Regions from separate parts of the Novosphingobium sp. Sphag1I genome, predicted to be linked through region 3. Evidence: predicted binding sites of a transcription regulator. Region 3 holds the regulator's gene; each other region holds the start of a gene.
What was found. Region 3 encodes LexA, which represses DNA repair genes until DNA is damaged. Its sites were predicted from a motif close to GTTCCNCNCTTGTTCT; they were not measured.

Region 1 (3,277 bases), on a different contig from region 3:
CCTCGTCGGCCTCGCCCTTGCCGCTGCTCCCATGATGAGCGCGCCCGCCATGGCCGCCCCCGCCCCGCGCCTGCCCGAAACCAGCTTTGCCGCCCTGCCCCAGCCGTTGCCGCTGCCCTATGATGAGGCCGCCGACGCGCATAAGGACGTGGCCGCCGCCATCGCCCGCGCCAAAAAGGCCAAGAAACTGGTGCTGATCGATCTGGGCGGCAACTGGTGCCCCGATTGCCGCATTCTGGCCGGAACCATGGCTCTGCCCAGCCTGAACCCCTGGGTCAAAAAGCACTTTGAACTGGTGACCGTGGACGTGGGCCGCTACACCAAAAATCTGGACATCGGCGCGACCTATGGCGTGACGCGTCCCAAGGGTGTTCCGGCGCTGTTCGTAGTGGATCCCAAGACGAACAAACTGCTCAACCCAACCACTTCCGTTACGGCTCTGGCCGATGCGCGTTCGATGACGCCGCAATCGCTGGCCGACTGGCTGGCACAGTGGACCAAGTAATCGGGATGCGGGCGGCTTAAAGCCGCCCGCCCTTCCACACGACGCGGCCGATCACGGCCACCTCCTCCGGCGACAGATCGATGGGATCATAGGCCGGATTTTCACTTTTCAGGCGCACCTTTCCGGGGCGCCCCATGTCGATCCTCTTGACCAGAACATGGTCCCCCACGCGCACCACATGGATGCCATCGGCCAAGGCGCGGCGCGACTGATCGACCAGAATTTCATCGCCATCATTGAGCACGGGATGCATCGAATCCCCCGCCACCGCGATCGTCGTCAATTGCGACGGGGTCAGCCCCATGCTGCGCAACCAATCGCGCGAGAAACGCAGGGCGCCAAACGGCACTTCTCCGCCCGCAAAGGCGCCCGGCCCCGCCGAGGCGTCAACCGCCAGACGCGGCACATCGACCCAATGTTCGCGTGGGGATTTTTCCAGCGGAGAAAAGGATTTTTCCTCTGATCCGCCCAATCGCGACTCGTCGATTCCAAAGAAATTGGCCAGTTTCCGCCGGTCACCTTCCTCCAGCTTGCGCGGGCTGCCCTTTTTGACAAATTGCTGCAAGTAACTGGAATTACGACCTATTAACCCGGAAAGTGCCGCCAGGCTCACGCCTCGCTCTGCCGAAAGAGCCATCAGAGTGGATTGCGCATTTTCCTGTTCCATGTCCAAATTTATACCATAGGAAATTTCCTAGACAAGTAGGATTTCTTATGAGAACAAATGAGCAACAGATCCGGCGAATCGGACCAAACTTCAAACCAATGAAGGGGGCTTCATGCTGTTGCGAATGATAGAGGATTTCCTGTGCCGTACCGGCATGCCGTGGACAAAGTTCGGGCGCATCGTGGCCCATGATCCGCGTCTTGTCGGCGATATGCGCAATGGGCGCAGCCCCCGGCCCGATCTGGCCGCCCGCATCGAAAACTATATCACCACCTATTCGGAGATGCCCAATGCGCTTTGACTTTCGCACCAGCAACGACATCGACGCCCAGCGCGTAGCCCTGTTCAGCCCCGCCGCCCGCATGAATGAAACCAAGGGCGTCGGCGCCCCGCGCGCCCGTTTACGCCCCCCTTCGGTCCTTCTGCTCGATGCGGTTATGCGCCTTGCGGGGGAACGTGGCGAATTGATCTCTCACGCCGAACGGCCTTGGGCCAGCGCGACTTTTAACGGCTCGCGCCATACGATCACGCTGCTGTTCAATGGCAAGGACGGCGCCGCCGCCGCCGAGGAATTTATCGCCAGCATTCCCGAACATGAATTCACCATCCGCGGCCAACTGGTCGCCGATGCGGTGGTCAGCGAAGTCACCCACGTTCAATTGCCCGTGGAGCGCGTCGTTGTGGAAACCGAACTGCTGCTTTTGGCCGACGGATAAGCCTTGCTGGATGGCAAGGGGCATCCGGCCCCTTGCCTAAATCCTCAACCCAACTTCCATTCCCAGCCAAGCGGGTCGCCATCCATGGCCTCGACACCCTTGGCCGCCAATTCATCACGAAGCGCGTCGGATCGCGCAAAATCCTTTTCCGCCCGCGCTTCCTTGCGCTGAACCAGAACGGCCTCGATCTCTCCCTCGGTGATCGAGGCGGCCTTGGGACGGATCCGCAGATCACCGCGTTCCATGGCCAACAGGTTCAGGCCCAGCACATTGTCCATCGCCGTGATCGCGCCCAGCTTTTCGGTGGCCGGCACCTTCTTCATCGAGGCGACTTCCTCCAGCAGCGTCAAAGCGACCGGCGTGTTGAGATCATCGCTGATGGCCGCTTCGAAACGCTCCATCACCGGCGCGATCTTCTGGCCCCAACCGCCGATGGCCGCATAGCCGGCGTCGGCGCATTGCGCCTTCACCTGCGCCACGGCCATCAGCAGACGTTTCAGGCGTACCAATGCCGCGCCCAGACCTTCCCAACTGAACTCCAGTTCGCTGCGATAATGCGCCTGAAGGCACATCAGGCGATAGGCCAGCGGGTGATAACCACGGTCGATCAGCAATTGCAGCCGAAGAAATTCGCCCGAAGACTTCGACATCTTGCCGCTGCGTTCAACCAGGAAATTGTTGTGCATCCAGAATTGCGCGCCCGAATTGGCGGCGTGATCCAGCCCGCCACAACCACAAGCGGCCTGATTCTGGGCAATTTCATTGGGGTGGTGGATTTCGCGATGGTCGATCCCGCCGGTGTGGATGTCAAAGGGAAAGCCCAGCACCTCACCCGACATGACCGAACATTCCAGATGCCAGCCCGGCGCACCGCGACCCCACGGGCTGTCCCACTCCATCTGCCGCTTCTCACCCGGCGGCGTTTTGCGCCAGATGGCGAAGTCGGCGGCATTGCGTTTGCCATCGACCTTTTCGATGCGCCCCTCACCCTCCTCGGTATTGGCGCGGGCCAACCGCCCATAGTCGACCACCGTGGAAACGTCGAAATAAAGGCCACTGTCCAGTTCATAGCAATGAGCGGGCGCGATCTTCTTGGCAAACTCGATCATCTGGGGCACGTAATCGGTGGCGATGGTCCACTTGGCGGGCTGACGAATATTCAGCGCGCGCACATCGGCCCAATAGGCCTGCTTGTAATGTTCGGCGATGTCCCAGATGGATTGGGCCTGCGTCCGGGCCATCTTCTCCATCTTGTCCTCGCCCGCATCGGCGTCATCGGTCAAATGGCCAACATCGGTGATGTTGATCACATGGGTCAGCTTCAACCCCTTAAACGAGAGCGTACGGCCCAGAATATCGGCGAATACATAGGCGCGCATATTGCCGATA
Region 2 (3,277 bases), on a different contig from region 3:
TATATTGTGCAATGGCGAAGCGATCCGTCATGCCGGCGATGAAATCGGCGATGTGGCGGCTGCGTTGAGGTTCAGCCGCAGGCAGGCGCCCGGCCCAATCCGCCCCCATGTGCCACGGATTTTCGCGATAAGCGGCAAACAGACCCGACACGACCTGATGCGCCTTTTCCGCCGTGGCCAGTTGTTCGGGGTGATAATAGAGCTTGGCGTACATAAAGCGCTTCAGCGTACGCTCGGCCTCACCCATCGCGGGCGAGAAGGCGACGCTGGCACGCGTGGCGGCGCGCACATCGGCGATGCTGGCCATGCCCGCCGTGCGGGCCTGCGTTTGCGCGATGACGTCATTGACCATGATGCCAATCTGGCTGCGCACCAGTTCGCGCAATTTGCGGTCATGAGGGGCGTTGGGGTGCTTTGCCTCCACCGCGCGCCATTGTTCGGCCACGAAGGGTTGGGTCAGCAGATCGTCGAGATGCAGGAATCCGGCGCGCAGCCCATCGTCAATGTCATGATTGTCATAGGCGATGTCGTCGGCAATCGCGGCCACCTGCGCCTCAAGACATGACCATTCACCCAGATGCAGCGGATAGGCCGCATCCAGTTCGGCCAACGCCCAGTTGGGATTGCGCACCGGCCCGTTATGCTTTGCCAGCCCCTCCAGCGTCTCCCACGTCAGGTTCAGCCCCTCATGCTCGCAATAGGGGCTTTCAAGGCGCATCAGCGTGCGGAGCGTATTGGCATTGTGGTCCCATCCACCCTGCTCTTTGAGCGCTTCGTCCAACGCGTCCTCGCCGCTGTGGCCAAAGGGCGGGTGGCCGATGTCATGGGCAAGGCAGAGCGCCTCGGTCAAATCCTCGTCCAGCCCCAGCACGCGGGCAATGACGCGGCCGATCTGGGCCACCTCAAGGCTGTGCGTCAGGCGGACGCGGTAGTGATCTCCGTCGGGGGCAACGAAAACCTGCGTTTTATGGCGCAAACGTCGGAACGCAATCGAGTGGATGATCCGGTCGCGGTCGCGCTGATACGGGCTGCGCGGACCGCGGGCGATCGAGCCTTCCAGCGCGAATTCACGGCCAAGGGTTTGCGATGGGTCACAGGCCAGGGGGGATAGAGGCATCGGGTAGGGGTAGGCGGATTTCAGTTGAAGAAAAAGGGGAAAATGCGAGGGACTTGTCCCTCGCGCTCCCATTACTGTCTTTGTTGCGCCACGGGTTCTGCCTCAGGTGTCGGACGCGGCGTTGAAATGATAAAGCCTGCGGCGCCCATAACCAGCGCCGCAGGCTTTAAAAATCATCACACAACCGGGCAATTTCACGCCACCCATTAATGGGATTGCAAAGGGCCACCGCCCTTTGCCCGCAGGAGGCAAACCTTATCTTTCCCACCCGCTCATGCACAACCCAGCCGCCGCAGCCGTCACGCGAATGACTTCCGGATCCTGAATTCGGCGCACCGCCATCACGTAATCAAACAGCGACCGCTTTGGCCCCTGCAACGCCTCCAACTGGCGCAATTGGCTGATAGTCAGCTTGTCCACCATATGCTCGGCCATGCAGGCCGACACCGGTTCGGACAGCCCCGCCCCGACAAGGGCCGATTTAACCCGGCCTCTGGCGACCCCCTGAACACAGCCCGACAGGGCAAGGGTAAGGGCAAGGACTGTCAGAACTTTACGCATTCAATGGACCCTTTAGTGGGCCAGCGCCTTGACGATGTCTTCCACCATCTTCTTGGCGTCGGCCAGCAGCATCATGGTCTGGTCCATGTAGAAGACATCATTATCAACACCTGAATAACCCACGCCGCCCATCGACCGTTTGACGAACATGACCGTCTTGGCCTTGTCCACGTCGAAGACGGGCATGCCATAGATCGGGCTGGACTTGTCGGTCTTGGCGGCGGGGTTGACCACGTCATTGGCGCCGATGATGAAGGCAACGTCGCACTGGCCGAACTCGGAATTGATGTCCTCCAGTTCGAAGACTTCATCATAGGGCACATTTGCTTCGGCCAGCAAGACGTTCATATGGCCCGGCATTCGCCCGGCAACCGGGTGGATGGCATATTTGACGCTGACGCCTTCCTTTTTCAGCACATCGGCCATTTCGCGCAGCGCATGTTGAGCCTGCGACACCGCCATGCCATAGCCGGGGATGATGATGACGCTCTCGGCCTCCTTCATCAGGAAGGCCGCGTCCTCCGCGCTGCCGCGCTTCCACGGGCGCTGCTCCTTGGCCGCGCCGCTGGCCGCTTCCGGCGCCGCGCCAAAGCCGCCAGCGATCACGCTGATGAAGCTGCGATTCATCGCCTTGCACATGATATAGGACAGGATCGCGCCCGACGAACCCACCAGCGCGCCCGTGATGATCATCGCGCTATTATGCAGCGTGAAGCCCATCGCCGCCGCCGCCCAGCCGGAATAGGAATTGAGCATCGAGACGACCACCGGCATATCCGCCCCGCCAATCGGGATAATCAGCAAGAAGCCGATGATGAAGGCCAGCAGCGTGATCAGGCCGATCACCCAGAGCGACTGATCCATCGTGAAATAGCCGACAAGGCCAAGGATCGCGACAATCGTGCCAAGGTTGATGACATGCCGCCCCGGCAGCATGATCGGCGAACCCGACATCTTGCCCGCCAGTTTGAGGAAGGCGATGATCGAACCGGAAAAGGTGATTGCGCCAATGGCGATGCCAAGGCCCATTTCGATGCAGGATTGGGCGTGGATCTGGCCTGCTTCGGCAATGCCGAAAGCCCCCGGATTGAGATAGGCCGCCCAGCCCACCAACACCGCCGCCATACCGACCAGCGAGTGAAACGCCGCCACCAGTTGCGGCATCGCCGTCATGGCAATGCGGCGGGCAATGACAAAACCGATGCCACCGCCGATGGCGATGGCGGCCATGATCAGGCCGAAGCTACTGCTATCAAACGCAGTCGGAGCACTTGAATCGCCATCGAGACTAAGAGAAATACGTGGCACATGCGTCACCAACGTCGTGGCCACAGCAATCAGCATGCCGATCATGCCATAGCGATTGCCCGCCCGGCTGGTTGCCGGAGACGACAGCCCGCGCAAGGCCAGAATGAACAACACGCCGGAAACAAGATAGGCAAACATCGCCCATGAAGGAGTTGTGACATGTTCCATCACTTCTTCTCCTTCTTCTTATACATGGCCAACATGCGCGCCGTGACCGCAAAACCGCCGAAAATATTGACGCTGGCCAGCACCACCGCGCCCAGCCCCAGCCATTTCGACACGCCGCCCGCA
Region 3 (3,277 bases):
GGGCACCCCTTTGGCGGCACCGTTCAGCCCGGACAGGCCATTCGTATCTCCACGGGCGCAATGGTGCCCGATGGCGCCGGAATCGTCCTGTGTCAGGAGGACGCAGCAAGGGACGGCGACCGCCTGACCCTGACCGGAACGCCGCCCCAACCCGAAGGACGGCATATCCGGCGCAAGGGGCTGGACTTTAGCCATGGCGACGAGGTCTTGCCGGCAGGCACAAGGATCGGGCCGGCGCAAATGGCCTTAGCCATCGCGGCGGGCCATGGAGAACTTTCGGTCCATCGCCGCCCGCGTCTGGCCATTTTGGACAGCGGGGATGAATTGGTGGCGCCCGGCCTCGATTGCCCGCCCCACCGCCTGCCCGCCAGCAACGGCGCAATGTTGGCGGCGATGGCATCAGGCGTGGCCGGAGACATCCTGCGCCTTGGACCAGTGGCCGATGATCTGTCTGCGCTGGACGCCGCCTTGGCGCGTGCAGGCGATGTTGATGTGATTGTCACCAGCGGCGGCGCATCGGTGGGCGATCACGACCTGATCCAGCCCGCCTTGCTGAATTGGGGCGCGCAGGTCGATTTCTGGAAGGTCGCGATCCGGCCCGGCAAACCCCTGCTGGTGGCGACGCGCGGGCATCAGATCGTGATCGGCCTGCCCGGCAATCCGGTGTCCAGCTTTGTGACCGCGCATTTGTTCCTGCTGCCGCTGCTGCGCGCGATGCAGGGTTCGGCCAATCCTTTGCCCAGGACCGCGATGGCGCAATTGAGCGAACCGCTGGGTCCGGGGGCCGACAGGCGCGAATTCATCCGTGGATGGTGGGACGGCCAAAATGTCCTGCCCCGACCGATGCGCGATTCCTCTGCGCTGGCGGCGATGGCGGCCAGCAATTGCCTGATCGAACATATGGCGAATGCACCGTCGGCGGCGGCCGGCGATAGGGTGAAGATCCATTTGATCGGAAATGGCGGAAGCGCTTGACGTAAGGGCAATGGTTGCGTAATTGTTCCGCAATTGTTCACGCAACACCCCCGTTGGGAGGTCACAATGCTCACCCGGAAACAGCATGAATTGCTGCGCTTCATCCAAGCCAGCCTTGAGGAATCGGGCGTTTCGCCCAGCTTTGAGGAAATGAAAGAAGCGCTCGATCTGAAGTCGAAATCGGGGGTGCATCGCCTGATCTCCGCTCTGGAGGAACGCGGTTTTATCCGCCGCCTGCCCAACCGCGCCCGCGCTTTGGAAGTGTTGCGCCAGCCCGAAGACGTCACCCCGCCGGTCGCGGCCAAGGCTGCGCCGCCCAAGAAGGTGGTCGAGGCACCCAAGCCTGTCGTGCCCGCCGCGGCCAATGACGTGGTGGAAATCCCGCTGCATGGGCGCATCGCGGCCGGCGTTCCGATCGAGGCAATGGAAGGTCAGACCATGCTGCCGGTCCCGGCGGCCTTGCTGGGTTCGGGCGAACATTACGCGCTTGAGGTTTCGGGCGATTCCATGGTCGAAGCGGGCATTTTGGACGGCGATCTGGCACTGATCCGCAAGACCGACATTGCGCGCGAAGGCGAGATTGTCGTCGCCCTTGTACGCGGCGAGGAAGCGACGCTGAAATATCTGCGGCGCGAACGCGGTCTGGTCCGCCTGGACCCGGCCAATGCGGCCTATGACCCGCAATATTATCAGCCCGGCGAAGTGCAGGTTCAAGGCAAGCTGGCCGGCTTGCTCCGCCGGTATCATTAAGCACCCTGCTTGATCGGGAGGGGGTTGTAACGCCCTCTCCTAATCATCACCTATCGTCATATCCTGCTTTAGACGTCATATCCTGCTTTAGACTAGGCGCGCGCCACCACGGATGTTGCCCCTGCCCCTGCGCCACAGTGACAATTTTCCGTCGGTTCAGATAGATCGCCATCCCGCCGGTCCGATAGAGCAGCGCCTCATCCGCGCGCAGGAAACGGGGGCGGCACGAAGGCTGTAACGCCACCCGTGAGACGACAATATCGACCGCCGCACAAGCCTTGGCCATCGCCGCTTCGTCAACAAAGCCTTCCCCCCGCGCCGCAAGGATGGCCCAATCCCGCTCTCCTTGCCTGATCGTGACACGACAGAAGCTTTGATTGCAGGTCGAGCCACGCCACTGTTCAATCGGCAATACAGCGCCAGACAGCCCGGCCACTTCCTGCATGGCATCCGAAATGTATTTTGAACGCCCTTGACCCATTACCAGCAATTGCCCGGTTTGCGGATCGATCAATCCCAATTGACGTCCGTCACCCGTGATCATGACATCGGGCGGCGCTGATAATGCCAGCCACAGGCAACCAAGGACCGCAGGCACCAGTCCCAGCAGTCGAATAGTCCCACGCCAAAGCGCCAGCCATAACAGGCCCAGCACTATGAAAGCATAGGTGCCCCCCGCCATGACCGGCAATTGCGTCACGGCATCGGGCCGCGCGCCCACCCATCGCGCAAGCCCAATCAGGCCATCCAGCGACAAGCCGCAAAGGCCCCAGAACGGCCCGCCCATGCCAATCATATCGAAGACCAAACCCGCGGCAATCAAAGGCATAGTGACAAAGGTCGTCAGCGGGATGGCAACCAGATTGGCGAGCGAGCCATAGATCCCGGCGCGGTGAAAGTGATAGAAACTGACCGGCATCAGCGCCAATTCTATGACCATGCCCGTCATCAGCAACATGGCAATGTGCCGACCCAAACGGATCACCCAGGCTTCTTCCCGCCGGGCAAGAAAGGCCCGAACCGGGGTCGCTTCATGCAGGGCCACAATGGCCAGAACCGAACCAAAGCTCATCTGAAAGCTGGGTCCGATAACGGCTTCCGGCCAAAGCAGCATCACAAAAGCCGCCGCCACGGCCAAAAGACGGATCGAAAAGGGTTGTCGCCCGGCCGCAATCGCCGCCAGAGCCAGCAAGGCACCAAGACAGGACCGCACCGTCGGCACCTCGGCCCCGGTCAACAACGTATATCCGACCGCGGCCAATCCCCCTGCACCACTAGCCACGATCGGCAAGCGAATCCGCAGAACAAGCCATGGCCAGAGGGCCAGCAGACGCAGCGCAAGAAAATAGGCCCCCGCGACAACGGCGCTGACATGAAGGCCCGAAACGGAGAGCAGATGGGTCAGCCCCGCATCACGCATGGCCGCCTCGTCCTGTGGTGTGATACCTCCGCGCTCACCACTGGCAAAGGCTGCGGCCATGCCCCCCGCCGATCCGGGTAAAACGGCGCGGATATGTGCGGCCAGCGCATGACGCATCCGCGACAGGCCCTG

Region 1: a site for LexA is predicted at 1,223-1,238, ahead of ACZ9HU_RS06865 (S24 family peptidase). Genes of this name have one in related genera too.
Region 2: a site for LexA is predicted at 1,146-1,161, ahead of ACZ9HU_RS06980 (deoxyguanosinetriphosphate triphosphohydrolase). Genes of this name have one in related genera too.

What each region holds. Positions count from the first base shown of each region.
Region 1 covers NZ_JBWBQS010000005.1:40,530-43,806, forward strand. The annotation lists gene ACZ9HU_RS06860 (thioredoxin family protein) at 1-505, shown strand, start outside; gene ACZ9HU_RS06865 (S24 family peptidase) at 522-1,172, opposite strand; gene ACZ9HU_RS06870 (hypothetical protein) at 1,285-1,473, shown strand; gene ACZ9HU_RS06875 (hypothetical protein) at 1,463-1,888, shown strand; gene cysS (cysteine--tRNA ligase) at 1,933-3,277, opposite strand, start outside.
Region 2 covers NZ_JBWBQS010000005.1:64,159-67,435, forward strand. The annotation lists gene ACZ9HU_RS06980 (deoxyguanosinetriphosphate triphosphohydrolase) at 1-1,117, opposite strand, end outside; gene ACZ9HU_RS06985 (hypothetical protein) at 1,373-1,678, opposite strand; gene ACZ9HU_RS06990 (NAD(P)(+) transhydrogenase (Re/Si-specific) subunit beta) at 1,691-3,154, opposite strand; gene ACZ9HU_RS06995 (proton-translocating transhydrogenase family protein) at 3,154-3,277, opposite strand, start outside.
Region 3 covers NZ_JBWBQS010000003.1:37,715-40,991, forward strand. The annotation lists gene ACZ9HU_RS03845 (molybdopterin molybdotransferase MoeA) at 1-975, shown strand, start outside; gene lexA (transcriptional repressor LexA) at 1,042-1,725, shown strand; gene ACZ9HU_RS03855 (ComEC/Rec2 family competence protein) at 1,772-3,277, opposite strand, start outside.